2 linked regions of the Variovorax paradoxus genome follow. The protein of the gene in region 1 interacts with the protein of each later gene in a pairwise test. Links are inferred from orthologs where the notes say so. Each region holds a gene or a part of one and is shown on either strand. Other genes may lie near its edges. The genes, in order: nth and aceE.

Region 1 (7,700 bases):
CGTGGTGTCGGGAATGAGCCCGTCGTGCGTGCCCAGCTGGTCCTGGATGAAGCGCGCCGCGACGATCGGGCCGTGCTGCTCGTACAGCACCTCGACCAGCAGCTGCGCGGTGAGACGGGCCGCCTCGGCGCAGCGTGCGCCGCGCTCGTGCGCCTCGCGCAGCACGTTGCGGTAGATGCGCTCGGCCCGTTGCATGTGGCCCTCGACCGCATACGACAGCCCGATCAGGCACTGGCCCACCAGCGCACCGAAGAGGGTGCCGACGATCGGCTCGCCGCCGATCATGGGCGGCGGCTCGTCGCGCTGGATGCGGCGCGCCTCGTCGAACTCGCCGCGGTGCAGGTAGAGCCAGCTGAGCACGTTGCGGCGTCCGGCCAGCGCGAAGTCGTCGGCCTCCGGCGGTGCCTCGAGCAATTCGGGCAGCAGCCGCGAGACGGCGTCGTTGTCGTCGCTGCGGATGGCGAGCAGGCAGTCGAGCAGGGTGAGCCGGTAGCGCATGGCCGGCTCGAGGCGGGAGGCCTCCGCACGCAGACGCGCCACCGTGCCGGCGCAGTCGTCGAGCCGGTATTCGGCCAGCTCGACCCAGCCCATCCAGAGACGGAGGTTCGGGTTGGTGCACAGCGTGGCGGGGTCGAGCTGGCGCACCAGCGAGATCACTTCGCTCATGCGGCCCTGCAGGAACAGCGTCAGGGCGCCGCGCTCGGCCAGCCGGCCGGCCGCGTCGGTGTCGCCGGCCGCCAGCGCGTGCCGCACGTCCTCGTGGTGCATGCCGCGCAGCGTGAGCGACTGCCAGGCCGACACATGGACCTTGCGCTGCTCCGCCTCGGGCCAGGCGCCGAAGTCGAGCAGCAGCACGGCGCGCGCCAGCGGGTGCAGCTGCCACCAGCGCTCGCCGGCCATCCGGTGCGGCAACGCGGTCAGCAGGCCTTCGCGCACCATCGGTTCCAGCAGCTCGGCGCACAGCGGCGCGGTGTAGCCCTCGCCGGCGAGGTCGGCGCACAGGGCGGCGCTGAACCGGGCGGTGGCCGCGCACAGGGTGAGCAGGCGCCGCTGCGTCACCGACAGCCGCGGAAACACATGGGCGCGGAAGTACGCGGCAAAGGGCTCGGGGTCGGGCCGCCCGTGGAGAAGCGGCGACGGCGTGCCGCGCCGGCGTCGCACCTCTGCGCCGGCCAGCCGCAGCAGGGCGGGCCAGCCCTCGGTGAGCAGGTGGATCGCGGCGGCCGCGCGCTCGTCGATGCAGGGCAGCCGCATGCGCAAGTAGTCGAGCGACTCCGCCAGGGTGAAGCGCAGGTCTTCGTTGCGCAGCTCGAGCACCGACTTCGACACCGGCGCGTGCGCCATGGTCACCGGCAGGTGGTCGCGCCCGGCGAATACGCACAGGAGGTTGGAAGGCGCGTATTCGACGAGCAGCTGCAGCGCGTTCAGCACGTTGCCGCTCTCGGCGCGGTGGGCGTCGTCCACGATCAGCACGATCCGGCGGCCGTGGGCGGCGACGCCGCGCACCAGCGCAATGACCAGGCGCTCAATGGCGTCGGCGTCGGGCCGCGCATGCACCACCGCGGCGCGGGGGATGGCGGAGTCGATGCCGGCCAGCGCGGCCATGAGGGCGGCCATGAACTGCAGGTCGCCCCCCTCGATGTCGGCCAGCCGTACCCAGGCGATGTCGATTTCCGCCGCCACCAGCTGGCGCTGCCAGGTCAGCAGCAGCGAAGTCTTGCCGAAGCCCGGGGGCGCACGCAGGACGATGCACCGGCGCTGACCCGGCTCCGGGCCGGCAAGCCGGTCGAGAAGGGCTTGGCGGACCAGCAGGCGCCGGCTGCGTGTGCGCAACGCGGGCGCACCAGGGAGAAAGTCGGGTTGCATCTGTCCTGAATTCTCATTCATACAGGTGGCCAAAAATTGCAATTCTCAGGGTTTGCCTACCCCGCCCTTCGAGGGTGGGGTGGCGCAAGGAACCCGCGCCGATGACGGATGAAACCATCATGGAGCTCCCCACATGTTCGATCTGTCGAATCTCAAAATCGGTGCACGCCTGGGATTGGGTTTTGCCTTGTTGCTGCTGTTGCAACTGGTCATTACCGGCATCGGGCTGCACCAGATGACGAATCTGTCGGACCGCATCGCCTTTGCGACCGAGGTCGGCGCGCGCAAGCTCGACCTGCTGAACAACGTGCAGTCGGCCATCGGCAAGCGGGCGATCGCGGCGCGCAACCTGGCGCTGGTGGCGGACCGGGCGGCGCAGAAGGGCGACGTCGACCTGGTGACGCGCTCGCAGCAGGAGATCGACACCGGCATGGCGAGCCTGGGAACGATCATCGCCAACCCCGTGTTCGCCAGCGACGAGGAGCGCCGCATGTTCGAGAAGCTGCGCACGCTCGAGGCGCAGTACCTGCCCATCGCCCAGAAGGTGCTGACGCTGGCCACCGGCCAGCAGACCGACGCCGCCATCAAGATGCTGACGCAGGAATGCATGCCGCTGCTCAACCAGGTGCTGGCGCATGTCTCCGGCTTCCAGGAGCTGCTGAAGAAGAGCGCCGACGAAAGCGCCGCCTCGGCGCAGGCGACCTACCAGAGCGCCCGCTGGCTGATGCTGGCGATCAGCGGCGCCTCGCTGGTCGGCGGGCTGCTGCTGGCCTTCCGCATGACGCGCTCGATCACCCGGCCGCTCGGCCAGGCGGTGAGCGTGGCCCAGCAGGTGGCCTCGGGCGACCTGACGGCGCGCATCGAGGTGACCGACACGTCGGAAGCGGGCATGCTGATGGGCGCGCTGCGCTCCATGAACGACGAGCTCGCCAAGGTGGTCGGGCAGGTGCGCGCCGGCACCGACTCGATCGCCACCGCATCGGGGCAGATCGCTTCGGGCAACCGCGACCTGTCGTCGCGCACCGAGGAGCAGGCCAGCTCGCTCGAGCAGACCGCCGCGTCGATGCAGGAGCTGACATCGACCGTGAAGCAGAACGCCGACAACGCGCGGCTGGCCAACCAGCTGGCCGGCTCGGCCTCGCTCGTGGCGTCGCGCGGCGGCGAGGTGGTCGAGCAGGTGGTGGAGAAGATGGCGTCGATCAACGCGTCGTCGAAGAAAGTGGTGGAGATCATCAGCGTGATCGACGGTATCTCGTTCCAGACCAACATCCTGGCGCTGAACGCGGCGGTGGAGGCTGCGCGCGCCGGCGAGCAGGGGCGCGGCTTTGCCGTGGTCGCCTCGGAGGTGCGCAGCCTGGCGCAGCGCTCGGCGGCGGCCGCCAAGGAGATCAAGACGCTGATCGGCGACTCCGTGGGCGAGGTGGATGCGGGCAGCGCACTGGTCAACGAGGCCGGCAAGACCATGGAGGAGATCGTGGGCAGCGTGCGGCGCGTGACGGACATCATGGCCGAGATCACCGCGGCGAGCCAGGAGCAGTCGGCCGGCATCGAGCAGGTGAACGACGCCATCAAGCAGATGGACCGCACCACGCAGCAGAACGCGGCGCTGGTGGAGGAGGCCTCGGCTGCGGCGCAGTCGATGAACGACCAGGCCGCGGGCCTGGTGCATGCGGTCAGCATGTTCAAGCTGCGCTGATCGGGGCGCGCGGCCCGGCCGGTGCCGATTCAACCGGGTCCGGCCCGGCTCAGTTCTTCTGGCGCCACTGCTCGCGCCAGAGCCTTTCGAGCTGCGGCGCCAGCGCGGGCGGCGGCGCGCCGACCAGCTTGTTGCGCCCGTCGCGCTGCACCAGCCCGTAGATGCCGCCGGAGCCCTGGTCGTAGAGCGCGATGGCGTTGTTGTCGTGGCAGTCGTGCGGCTTGCAGAAGGCGTGCAGCAGGTAGCGGGTGCCGTCCACCGTGACCCATTGCGGCTCGGGCGCCGGGCCCTCGCGGCGCACCAGCCAGCGGTCGGTCTCGCGCGGGCCCAGCGCCTTGAGCCACGCCTTCTGCATGGCCGGGCCCTGCGCGAGCGCGGCGGCTGCCGGTGGGCGGCGCCGGCGCCCTGGCGGCGGGCTGGACTTCGCCGGACGGCGGCGCCGCACGCGCGGCACCGTCGCAGCGCCAGTAGCGCAGTTTCATCATGTCGGGACCGAGCTGGCCGGCGACCGGCTTGTCGGCGTCGAGCGTGACCGACTGGCCGCGCGCGTCGCGGTAGACGAGGAAGGTCATGGCGCCGGCCTTGCCGACCTCGCTCATCAGCGCCACGTCGAATCCGGCGGGCGGCGGGCTGTTGCCGAAGAAGCTGTAGGCGGTCTGCGGCGCGCGGCCGACCACGCGGCGCTTGCCGCTCTCGGCGATCAGGGCGTCCTGGCGCACCTGCAGCGTGGGTGCGCCGGCGTCGCCGCACGCGGTCGACCAGCGCCCGCCATAGAGCGCCATGGCGTCGGGCGCGAGGCCGCCGGCGGGCTGCGCCCATGCCGCAGCGGGGGTCGCCGCGAACGTGGCCGCGAACAGCAGGGCTGCGGCGGTGGAGAGGCTGTGCTTCGTCTGTGTCGTCATTCTTCGGATGTCATGCGGCCTTGGGTGCGGGCGTCTTGGGCTTGTAGCTGCAGAAAGTGTGCACCGCGCATTCCCAGCATCGCGGCTTGCGGGCCACGCAGATGTAGCGCCCGTGCAGGATCAGCCAGTGGTGCGCGTGCAGGCGGTATTCCTTCGGAACACGCTTCTCGAGCTTCAGTTCCACCTCGAGCGGCGTCTTGCCCGGCGCCAGGCCGGTGCGGTTGCCCACGCGGAAGATGTGCGTGTCGACCGCGATCGTCGCCTCGCCGAACGCCACGTTCAGCACCACGTTCGCCGTCTTTCGACCGACGCCGGGCAGCGCCTCGAGCTCGGCGCGGCTGCGCGGCACCTCGCCGCCGTGCAGCTCCACCAGCATGCGGCAGGCCTCGATCAGGTGCTTTGCCTTGCTGCGGTACAGGCCGATCGTCTTGATGTATTCCTCCAGCCCCTCCACGCCCAGGTCGAGGATGGCCTGCGGCGTGTTCGCCACCGGAAACAGCCTGCGCGTGGCCTTGTTCACGCCCACGTCGGTGGCCTGTGCCGAGAGCAGCACCGCGGCCAGCAGTTCGAAGGGCGTGCCGTATTCGAGCTCGGTCTTCGGCTCCGGGTTGGCCGCCTGCAGCGTGGCGAAGAAGAGGGGGATGTTTTCTTTTTTCATGGGGCGGGGCCGGAGCCTCCGGGTTCTCGTCGGTGTGGTCTGGTGTCCGCCGGCGCAGAGGGCGCCAGGCGCGGTTCCGTGGGTGTCGCGAGCAGCAGCCTGGCATCGAGGGCATGCAGCACCTCGAGCAACTGCGCCACGCTCACCACGCCCGGGTTCTTCTCGATGTCCGCCATCCGGGTCTGCTTGACGCCCAGTCGCAGCCCCAGTTGGGCCTGCGTCAGGTGATGCGTCTTGCGCAGGGCCTTGAGGTGGGCCGAGAGCTCTGCCGCCGAATCGATATCGATGTTCATCGCATGAACCTCCTCGCGTCGACCACAAAAACCGCCTTGCAACGGTATGCGCAATATATCGTCGAAAGACAATAAGCCCACGCAGCTTTCCTGCCCGCCGCTTTCGCGACAATGGCGGCCCAGAAAGAGAGAGCCACATCATGCAATTCGCCTCCCGCCTCGACAACGTCGAAACCTCCGCCATCCGCGAACTCTTCAAGCTGCTGGGCAAGCCCGGCATCATCAGCTTTGCTGGCGGCTTTCCCGACAGCGCGATGTTCGACGTCGAGGGCCTCAAGGAAGCGAGCCAGAAGGCGCTGGGCGAAGAGGCAGGCGGTGCGCTGCAGTACGGCGCCACCGAAGGCTACGAGCCGCTGCGCACGCAGCTCTCGGCCTTCATGAAGACCAAGGGCGTCGAGGTCGACCCCAGCGGCCTGATCGTCACCACCGGCAGCCAGCAGGCGCTCGACCTGCTCGGCAAGACCATGATCTCGCCCGGCGACAAGGTGATCGTCGAGGGCCCGACCTTCCTGGCAACCATCCAGTGCTTCCGCCTGTACGGCGCGCAGCTCATCAGCGCGCCCATCGACGCCAACGGCGTGAAGACCGACGAGCTCGAGAAGCTCATCGCCGAGCACAAGCCCAAGTTCGTCTACCTGATTCCCACCTTCGGCAATCCCAGCGGCGCCATGCTGAGCCTTGAGCGTCGCAAGAAGGTGCTGGAACTGGCTGTGAAGTACCAGACGCTGATCGTGGAGGACGACCCGTACGGCGACCTGTACTTCGGCGAAGCGCCGCCGCCGTCGATCATGTCCCTGAGCAAGGACGTGCCCGGCAGCCGCGAACTCATCGCGCACTGCGGCAGCCTGAGCAAGGTGCTCAGCCCCGGCCTGCGCATCGGCTGGATGATCGCCCCGCCCGAACTGCTGGCCAAGGCCACCATGTGCAAGCAGTTCAGCGACGCGCACACCAGCACCTTCTCGCAGGCCACCGCCGCGCAATACCTCAAGAGCGGCCGCATGCCGGCCACGCTGGCGCACGTGCGCGAGGTGTACGGCCAGCGCGCCCGGGCCATGGGCGACGCGCTCAAGCGCGAACTGGGCGACGCGGTGAGCTTCACCCAGCCCAACGGCGGCCTGTTCTTCTGGGCGCGCCTGACGGGTGCCAACGGCAAGCTGGCCGACGCCAACGAACTGGCGAAGCGCGCCATCGAGAAGCTCGTGGCCTTCGTGCCCGGCGCGCCGTTCTATGCGGAGAACCCCGACGTGGCCACGCTGCGCCTGAGCTTCGCCACCGCCGACGTGGCGAAGATCGAAGAGGGCGTGAAGCGCCTGGGCCAGGCGCTCTGACGCTTCAGGTCAGGGCGAGCGGTGCAGCCGCGGGGCTGCGAGCAGGTCGAGGTTGTCGGAAATGGCCGCATCCACGTTGGGATAGCGGCCTTTCATCTTCGAGAGCGTCATGATGGTCTGCAGCGCCTTCAGGTCCTTGACCGAGGGCGCGACCTTGATCTGCGCGATGGCGGCCGCCGCGTTGCCTCCGTTGACCAATGCCATCACCTTGCTTGCCCAGTCGTTCGCGCGCGCCATGTCTTCACCTGTTGTCCGTTGAATGCGCCGACTGTACACAGCGGCGCAATGAGGGCGTTACGATCACCCATGAGAAAAACCTTTCAGCTTCAGGTCGAGGGCAAGCACCCCGACCGTCTCCTCGAAGCCATCAAGCACGAGATCCGCAAGTACATCAAGCGCGAACGCCGCCGCGAACTGCCCGAAGGCGCGGACTTCTGGGACTTCGACTGCAGGTTCGGCGCCGCCGAAGACAGCGCGGAAGTCATTCACCTCTCGGCCATCACCGGCCTCATCGACGGCGTCGTGAAAGAGGGCGGCAAGCAGTTCTACATCGAGATCCTTGCCAGGCCCGCCAAGCGCCAGCCGCGCCCGGCAGGTGAAGCCGCTCCCCGCGGCGCGTCGGGCGACGCCGAAGAAAACTGACCTTCGTCAGGCCAGCGCCTGCGCCAGCCGCAGGCCATGCCGCTGCTCTGCGTCCTGCAGCGAACGCGCGATCGACGGGTGCAGCCGCACCCCGTTACTCGACTGCGCTTCCCGACGCTTCAATCCGCCTTCGCCCGGCAGCCGCACAGGCTTGCCCGGGTCGATGGGCACGTTGCCACGGCACTGCGCCGCCACGTGGTCCATCTGGCGCAGGAAGGCGTCCTTGCCGCCGAAGGCGTTCAGGTCGTGCAGCGTGACGTGCACGGTGGCGCCCCAGCCTTCTGGCGCATCGGCCCGGCCGTGGCCCGCCAGGCC
Region 2 (8,176 bases), 920 kb from region 1 along the record:
TGCCACGCCGGCCTTGTCGGCACCGATCTTCTTGCCGTTCGGGCTGCGGCCCACCGCCTGCAGCACCAGGTCGTACACCTGCGGTTCCTTGGGCGCGTTCTCGCCCTCGAAGGTGACCTTGATGCCTTCCTTCGTGGCCTCGGCGCCGACCGTCTTGGTCTTCAGCATGATGTTGTCGAAGCGCGGCGCGTTCATCTTCTGCCAGACCTTCACCAGGTCGCGGTCGGCGCCCTGCATCAGGCCGTCGAGCATCTCGACCACATCGAGGCGCGCGCCCAGCGTGGAATACACCGTGCCCATTTCCAGGCCGATGATGCCGCCGCCCAGGATCAGCATGCGCTTGGGGTCGGTGCCGAGTTCGAGCGCGCCTGTGGAATCGACCACACGCGGATCCTTGGGCATGAAAGGCAGGCTAACGGCCTGCGAGCCGGCCGCGATGATGGCGTTGCGGAACTTCACGGTCTGCTTGCTGCCCGTGGTGTCCCAGCCGGTGCCGGAGGTTTCTTCGACCTCGATGTGGTGCGGGTCGACGAAATTGCCCACGCCGCGCAGCACCGTCACCTTGCGCATCTTGGCCATGGCCGTGAGGCCGCCGGTGAGCTTGCCCACTACCTTGTTCTTGTGGCCGAGCAGCTTGGCGCGATCGACCGTCGGCGCGGCAAAGCTCACGCCCAGATCGGCGAAATGCTTCACCTCGTCCATGACCGACGCCACGTGCAGCAGCGCCTTCGACGGAATGCAGCCGACGTTCAGGCACACGCCGCCGAGGGTGGCGTAGCGCTCGATCAGCACCACCTTCAGGCCGAGATCGGCAGCACGGAAAGCCGCCGAATAACCGCCAGGGCCTGCGCCGAGCACGATCACGTCGCATTCGACGTCGACCTTGTCACCGTAGCTGGAGGCCACGGGCGCCGCAACGGGGGACGGCGCAGCCGCCTTGGGTGCGGGAGCCGCGGCTGCAGCAGCCGGCGCAGCAGTCGACGCAGGGGCCGCTGCAGCCGGCGCGGGCGCCGCCGCACCATCCGCCTCCAGCGTCAGCACCACCGAGCCCTGCTTGACCTTGTCGCCCACCTTCACGGCAATGGCCTTGACCACGCCGGCGGCCGAGGACGGGATCTCCATCGAGGCCTTGTCCGATTCGACCGTGATCAGCGACTGTTCGGCCTTGACCGTGTCTCCGACGTTGACCAGCACCTCGATGACTGCCACTTCGTCGAAGTCGCCGATGTCGGGCACCTTGATTTGTTGTTCGCTCATTTGGACACTTTCAGTTTGAGTGTGAGAACGTCGACCGGTGGGGCCGAATTGCGATCGAATTCGCAGGCGGCAGCAATGCCTGCCTCCGCCACGTCGCGCGCGCCGCGCGACTTGATGTCATAGGCCGCATGCATGGCGCCGAGTGCGAAGCTGCGTCCCGAGCCGATGGCCCAGAACTGCTTGAACTCGAACACCTCGCGGTAGCTGTAGATGCCGTAGATGCCGCTCTGGTTGGCCATCAGCATCGTGAACTGGCTCGACTCGTACGGCTCGTGGTCGTCTTCCTTGGTCTGCATGAAGAACGACTCCTTCAGCACCGGATGCAGCATCGTGAAGGTGCGGAAGATCTCGTGCTTGCTGCCGAACAGCAGCTGCTCGCGTGGCTGCGCGGCCAGTGCATGCTGCAGCACCAGGAAGTGCGCCGCGGCGCCGGCCATCGCAAACAGGCTCGTGCCCGCCGCGTCCTCGACGGTGAAGATCTTCTGGTTCGCTTCGGCGCGGTGCGAAAGCCGCGTGTCGCCGAAGGTCACCAGGGAATCGGCCGCCATCGTGACTTGGCCGCCCTTGCGGACGGCCACGACCGTGGTCATGACTGCTCCCGCCGGGCCGCCCCAAGGGAGCAGCCCCCTATGGAGGGGAGCACCGAAGGTGCTCGGGGCGTCATAGCAGGATGCGACGGTAGTCCGCGAGCACTTGCCCCAGGTAGGCGTTGAAACGCGCAGCCAGGGCGCCGTCGATCACGCGGTGGTCGTACGACAGCGACATCGGCAGCGTGAGACGCGGCACGAACTGCTTGCCGTCCCACACCGGCTTCATCGCGCTCTTCGACAGGCCGAGGATGGCGACTTCGGGCGCGTTGATGATGGGCGTGAAGTGCGTGCCGCCGATGCCGCCGAGCGAACTGATCGAGAAGCAGCCACCCTGCATGTCGGCCGAGCCGAGCTTGCCGTCGCGCGCCTTCTTGGCGAGTTCGCCCATTTCGGCGCTGATCTGCAGGATGCCCTTCTTGTCGGCATCCTTGAGCACCGGCACCACGAGGCCGTTGGGCGTGTCCGCCGCGAAACCGATGTTGTAGTACTGCTTGTAGACGAGCTGGTCGCCGTCCAGGCTGGTGTTGAACTCGGGGAATTTCTTCAGCGCCGCGACCACCGCCTTGATGACGAAGGCCAGCATCGTGACCTTCACGCCCGATTTCTCGTTCTCCTTGTTGGTGGAGACGCGGAAGGCCTCGAGCTCGGTGATGTCGGCTTCGTCGTTGTTCGTGACGTGCGGGATCATCACCCAGTTGCGGTGCAGGTTGGCACCGCTGAGCTTCTTGATCCGCGACAGGTCCTTGCGCTCGACGGTGCCGAACTTCGCGAAGTCGACCTTGGGCCACGGAATGAGGCCCAGCGCGGCACCATCACCACCAGCGGCCGGCGCCTTGGCGGCCGAGGCCTTGGTGCTGGCCTGGCCGCTCATCACGGCCTTGGTGAAGTTCTGGATGTCTTCCTGCGTGATGCGGCCCTTGGGCCCCGAGCCCTTGACCTCTTCGAGCGGCACGCCGAGTTCGCGGGCGAACTTGCGCACCGAGGGCGAGGCATGCGGCAGGTTGCCGGTGGGGGCTGCCGTCGGCTGGTGAGCCGCTGCCGGTGCCGCGGCGGGAGTTGCAGCTGCGGGCGCCGGAGCGCTCGCCGGTGCCGGAGCGGCCGCCGCCTGTGCAGGCGCGGGAGCCGCAGCCGGCGCAGCGGCGGCTCCTGCGGAGCCTTCGAGCACCGCGATCAGGTCGCCGATGTTGACGGTGTCGCCCACCTTGACCTTCAGTTCCTTCAGCACGCCGGCAGCCGACGACGGGATTTCCATCGAGGCCTTGTCCGATTCGACCGTGATCAACGACTGCTCGGCCGCGACCGTGTCGCCCACCTTCACCAGCAGTTCGATGACGGCGACGTCCTTGAAGTCGCCGATGTCCGGCACCTTGACCTCGACCGGACCGGAGGCCGCGGGCGCCGCTGCAGGTGCTGCCGCGGCCGGTGCAGGCGCGGCGGCTGCTGCGGGTGCGGCAGCAGGCGCAGGGGCCGGCGCTGCAGCGGCACCGCCACCTTCGGCCTCGAGCACGAGCACCACCGAGCCCTCCTTCACCTTGCCGCCGACCTCGACCTTCAGTTCCTTCACGACACCGGCGGTCGACGACGGAATCTCCATCGACGCCTTGTCCGATTCGACGGTGATGAGCGACTGCTCGGCCTTGACCGTGTCGCCCACCTTCACGAGCACCTCGATCACCGCGACTTCATCGAAATCGCCGATGTCGGGCACTTTCACTTCCACTGCTGCCATATCGTTTGTCTCCCGCCGTGAGGCGCCGTTTCGTTCGTTGGTTGTTGATTGCCTGGCGAGGCTCAGGCGTAGAGCGGGTTGACCTTGTCGACGTTGATGCCGTACTTCTTGATGGCTTCGACCACCTTGGCGACCGGCACCGTGCCATCTTCGCTCAGCGCCTTGAGCGCGGCCACCACGATGTAGTGACGGTTGATCTCGAAGTGCTCGCGCAGCTTGTTGCGGAAGTCGCTCCGGCCGAAGCCGTCGGTACCCAACACCTTGTAGGTGCGGCCCTTCGGGACGAAGGGGCGGATCTGCTCCGCGTAGGCCTTCATGTAGTCGGTCGATGCGACCACCGGGCCGGTCGTGGCGCCGAGCTGCTCGGCCACGAAAGGCACGCGCGGCGTCTGGTCGGGATGCAGCAGGTTCCAGCGGTCGGCGTCCTGGCCGTCGCGCGTGAGTTCGTTGAAGCTCGGGCAGCTCCACACGGAAGCCGACACGCCCCAGTCCTTCTCGAGCAGTTCCTGCGCGGCAAAGCTCTCGCGCAGGATGGTGCCGCTGCCCAGCAGTTGCACGGTGGGCGCCTTGGCCTTGAGCGCGGGGCCCTGCTTCGACAGGTACATGCCCTTGATGATCTGCTCTTCGGTGCCGGGCTGCAGGCCGGGCATCGGGTAGTTCTCGTTGAGCAGCGTCAGGTAGTAGTAGACGTTGTCCTGCTTCTCGACCATGCGCTTGAGGCCATGGTGCAGGATCACGCCGACTTCGTGCGCGAAGGTCGGGTCGTAGCTCACGCAGTTCGGGATGGTGTTGGCCAGGATGTGGCTGTGGCCGTCCTCGTGCTGCAGGCCTTCGCCGTTCAGCGTGGTGCGTCCCGACGTGCCGCCCAGCAGGAAGCCGCGGGCCTGCATGTCGCCGGCCGCCCAGGCCAGGTCGCCGATGCGCTGGAAGCCGAACATCGAGTAGTACACGTAGAACGGCACCATGATGCGGTTGTTCGTGCTGTACGAGGTGGCCGCCGCGATCCAGCTCGACATGCCACCGGCTTCGTTGATGCCTTCCTGCAGGATCTGGCCGGCCTTGTCTTCCTTGTAGTACATGACCTGGTCCTTGTCGACCGGGGTGTACTGCTGACCGTGCGGGTTGTAGATGCCGATCTGGCGGAACAGGCCTTCCATGCCGAACGTGCGAGCCTCGTCCACCAGGATGGGCACGACGCGCGGGCCAAGCGCCTTGTCGCGCAGCAGCTGCGTGAGGAAGCGGACGTAGGCCTGCGTGGTCGAGATCTCGCGGCCTTCGGCCGTGGGCTCCATCACCGACTTGAAGGTTTCCAGCGAAGGTACGGTGAAGCTCTCGTCGGCCTTGGTGCGGCGATGCGGCAGGTAACCGCCGAGGGCCTTGCGGCGCTCGTGCAGGTACTTCATTTCAGGCGTGTCGTCGGCCGGCTTGTAGAACGGCAGCTCGGCGATCTGGCTGTCGGGAATCGGGATGTTGAAGCGGTCGCGGAAGATCATGATGTCCTCGTCGCTGAGCTTCTTGGTCTGGTGCACGTTGTTCTTGCCCTCGCCGATCTTGCCCATGCCGAAGCCCTTGACGGTCTTCACGAGCAGCACCGTGGGCTGGCCCTGGTGGTTCTGCGCGGCGTGGAAGGCGGCGTACACCTTCTGCGAGTCATGGCCGCCGCGCTGCAGCGCCCAGACTTCGTCGTCGGTCATGTGCTCGACCATCTTCAGCGTGCGCGGGTCGCGTCCGAAGAAGTTCTTGCGCACGTAGGCGCCGTCGTTGGCCTTGAACGACTGGTAGTCGCCGTCGTTGCACTCCATCATGATCTTGCGCAGCGCGCCGTCGTGATCCTTCTCGAGCAGGGCGTCCCAGCCCTTGCCCCAGACCAGCTTGATGACGTTCCAGTTGGCGCCCCGGAACTCGCCTTCGAGCTCCTGGATGATCTTGCCGTTGCCGCGGACCGGGCCGTCGAGGCGCTGCAGGTTGCAGTTGATGACGAAGATCAGGTTGTCGAGGTTCTCGCGCGCGGCCAGGCCGATGGCGCCCAGCGATTCGACCTCGTCCATTTCGCCGTCGCCGCAGAACACCCAGACCTTGCGGTTCTCGGTGTTGGCGATGCCGCGTGCGTGCAGGTACTTGAGGAAGCGGGCCTGGTAGATGGCCATCAGCGGGCCGAGGCCCATCGAGACGGTGGGGAACTGCCAGAACTCGGGCATCAGCTTCGGGTGCGGATAGCTCGACAGGCCCTTGCCGTCGACTTCCTGGCGGAAATTCAGCAGCTGCTCTTCGGAAAGACGGCCCTCGAGGTAGGCGCGGGCGTAAATGCCGGGGGACACGTGGCCCTGGATGTAGAGCAGGTCGCCGCCATGGCTTTCGCTCTCGGCGCGCCAGAAGTGGTTGAAGCCTGCGCCGAACATGCTCGCCAGCGAGGCGAAGGAACCGATGTGGCCGCCCAGGTCACCGCCTTCGGCCGGGTGATGGCGGTTGGCCTTGACCACCATCGCCATGGCGTTCCAGCGCATGTAGGCGCGCAGGCGCTGTTCGATCTCGAGATTGCCGGGGCTGCGGGCCTCCTGCGAGGGTTCGATGGTGTTGACGTAGCCGGTGTTGGCCGAGAACGGCATGTCGACCGTGTTCTGGCGGGCATGCTCGAGCAGCTGCTCGAGAAGGAAGTGCGCCCGCTCGGGCCCTTCGCTCTGGATGACGGAGGACAGTGCATCCATCCATTCACGGGTCTCCTGGGCGTCCGCGTCGTTTGCGGCCGAGCCGAACAGGTTCTCGGGATTTGCCGACATGCTTGTCTCTCCTTTTAGGGCTGTGGCGGTAATTTAGTGCGCTATGCGCGCAGCGCGGCGGAGTTTCTCATAGAAACATCGTGATTTCAAATAGTGCGCCATAGTTTCTTAATGTGGAATTTTGAACTGTGACCGCATCCCGATGACCGCTAGAAACCGACCATGCTGGAGCCTATGCCACCGCGGCTTTCACGTCGTTTCCCGAGGGCCTTCACCTAAACTCGGACCATGCCCCTCTCCTCCCCGTTGGCGGTTGCCCGCAATGCCGTGAAAGCGTCGCCCCTGTCCTGGTGGCGCAAGTGGTGGCGCCGGCAGACGCCGGTGCTGCAGGACGCCGTCGCCATGCTCGCGCCGATGGCGGCGGTGCTGCTTTTCCTGGCGGCCATCGTCTCGGCCTTCTGGTACCTGCGCACGGAGGAGGTCGAGCGCGAGCAGGAGTCGGTACGCCGTGACGTCGAATACGCGCAGCAGCGCATGCGCCTGCGGCTGCTCGAGCGCCAGGAACAGCTGATGCGCATCGCGCGCGACGCATCCAACCGCGAGATCGACCCCGTCGAGTTCACCAGCCGCGCCGAATCGCTGGTGAGCCAGTTCCCCGAACTCCAGACCATCACCTGGATCGACGACCGCCGCCGCTTCAAGGCCGGCTACGCGGCGCCCAGCGTGCATCCGGCGCAGCAGCACCTGATCGGCGACGTGCTGCGCCCCGGCGACATCGAAAGCAATTACGCCCTGGCGCGCGAACTGCGACAGCCGGTGTATTCGCAGCCTGTGGCAGGCGGCGAACCGGCTGCCATGCTGCAGCTGCACATTCCGCTGTTCGACCAGGGCCTGTTCGCCGGCGTGGTTCTCGGAGAATTCTCGGTCGACGGGCTGCTGCGCTACGGCATGCCATCCGAGGTGCAGGCGCGCTACGCGGTATCGCTGCTCGACGCCAAGGGCCACGTCATCGCCGGCAACACCACCAACCTGAAGGACAGCGGCACGCGCCTGCTCCCGTGGTCCGAGCGCACGAATGAATACGAAGTGCCGGTGTCGCCCGTCGGCAATGCGCTGGTGCTTCGCGCCCAGGCGTATCGCACCTCACAAGGCGTGGTCGGCAACGGGCTCTTCTGGCTGGTGTGCGCGCTCAGCGTGCTCACGAGCTGGATGCTGATCGGCACCTGGCGCCACACACGCCGGCGCCTGCAGGCCCAGCAACGGCTGGTGGCGGAGACCAACTTCCGCCGCGCGATGGAAAACTCCATGCTCACCGGCATGCGCGTGCTCGACCTGCAAGGGCGCATCACGTACGTGAATGCGGCCTTCTGCGCCATGACGGGCTGGAGCGAGGAGGAACTGGTCGGCCAGACGCCGCCCTTCCCGTACTGGCTCGAGTCCGACCGCGAGGTGATGAACGAGCGGCTCGAAGAAGAGTTGCACGGCCGCGCCCTGCCGGGCGGCTTCCAGGTGCGCGTGAAGCGAAAGAACGGCAGCGTGTTCAATGCGCGGCTCTACGTGTCACCGCTGATCGACGCACGCGGCCACCAGACCGGCTGGATGACGTCGATGACCGACATCACCGAGCCCACGCGCATCCGTGAGCAGCTCTCGGCCTCGTACGAACGCTTCACCACCGTGCTGGAAGCGCTCGACGCTGCCGTGTCGGTGGCGCCCATCGGCAGCGAGGAACTGCTGTTCGCCAACAAGCTGTATCGGTTGTGGTTCGGCTCCGACACGGTGGGCCATCTCGGCATGGTGGCGCAGGCCGGCGTGCCGGCCTCCAACGCACACGACGAAGGCCTGGACGACGTCGACCCCTACGCGGGCCTGCCGATCGACAC

What was found.
Region 2: the proteins of nth (region 1) and aceE interact in binary tests that used the Escherichia coli proteins (3 or more experiments, as listed by UniProt). The link is inferred for Variovorax paradoxus from one-to-one orthologs.

Annotation. Positions count from the first base shown.
Region 1 is NZ_LR743507.1:3,057,780-3,065,479, forward strand. Bases 3,299-6,135 are described here. They hold nth (endonuclease III), read right to left. Parts: upstream 5,123-6,135; coding sequence 4,475-5,122; downstream 3,299-4,474. Other genes in these bases: AACL56_RS14010 (methyl-accepting chemotaxis protein), read left to right, coding at 3,299-3,562; AACL56_RS14015 (Ivy family c-type lysozyme inhibitor), read right to left, coding at 3,612-3,917; AACL56_RS14025 (helix-turn-helix domain-containing protein), read right to left, coding at 5,119-5,415; AACL56_RS14030 (PLP-dependent aminotransferase family protein), read left to right, coding at 5,556-6,135. Outside these bases: AACL56_RS14005 (LuxR C-terminal-related transcriptional regulator), read right to left, coding at 1-1,866; more of AACL56_RS14010, read left to right, coding at 2,000-3,298; more of AACL56_RS14030, read left to right, coding at 6,136-6,743; AACL56_RS14035 (hypothetical protein), read right to left, coding at 6,753-6,980; AACL56_RS14040 (DUF6172 family protein), read left to right, coding at 7,050-7,385; AACL56_RS14045 (Ldh family oxidoreductase), read right to left, coding at 7,392-7,700. UniProt on the Escherichia coli protein: DNA repair enzyme that has both DNA N-glycosylase activity and AP-lyase activity. The DNA N-glycosylase activity releases various damaged pyrimidines from DNA by cleaving the N-glycosidic bond, leaving an AP (apurinic/apyrimidinic) site.
Region 2 is NZ_LR743507.1:3,982,061-3,990,236, forward strand. The notes cover bases 3,439-6,751. They hold aceE (pyruvate dehydrogenase (acetyl-transferring), homodimeric type), read right to left. Parts: upstream 6,354-6,751; coding sequence 3,639-6,353; downstream 3,439-3,638. Other genes in these bases: aceF (dihydrolipoyllysine-residue acetyltransferase), read right to left, coding at 3,439-3,576; AACL56_RS18530 (PAS domain-containing sensor histidine kinase), read left to right, coding at 6,582-6,751. Also shown: lpdA (dihydrolipoyl dehydrogenase), read right to left, coding at 1-1,257; AACL56_RS18515 (MFS transporter), read right to left, coding at 1,254-1,847; more of aceF, read right to left, coding at 1,918-3,438; more of AACL56_RS18530, read left to right, coding at 6,752-8,176. UniProt on the Escherichia coli protein: Component of the pyruvate dehydrogenase (PDH) complex, that catalyzes the overall conversion of pyruvate to acetyl-CoA and CO(2).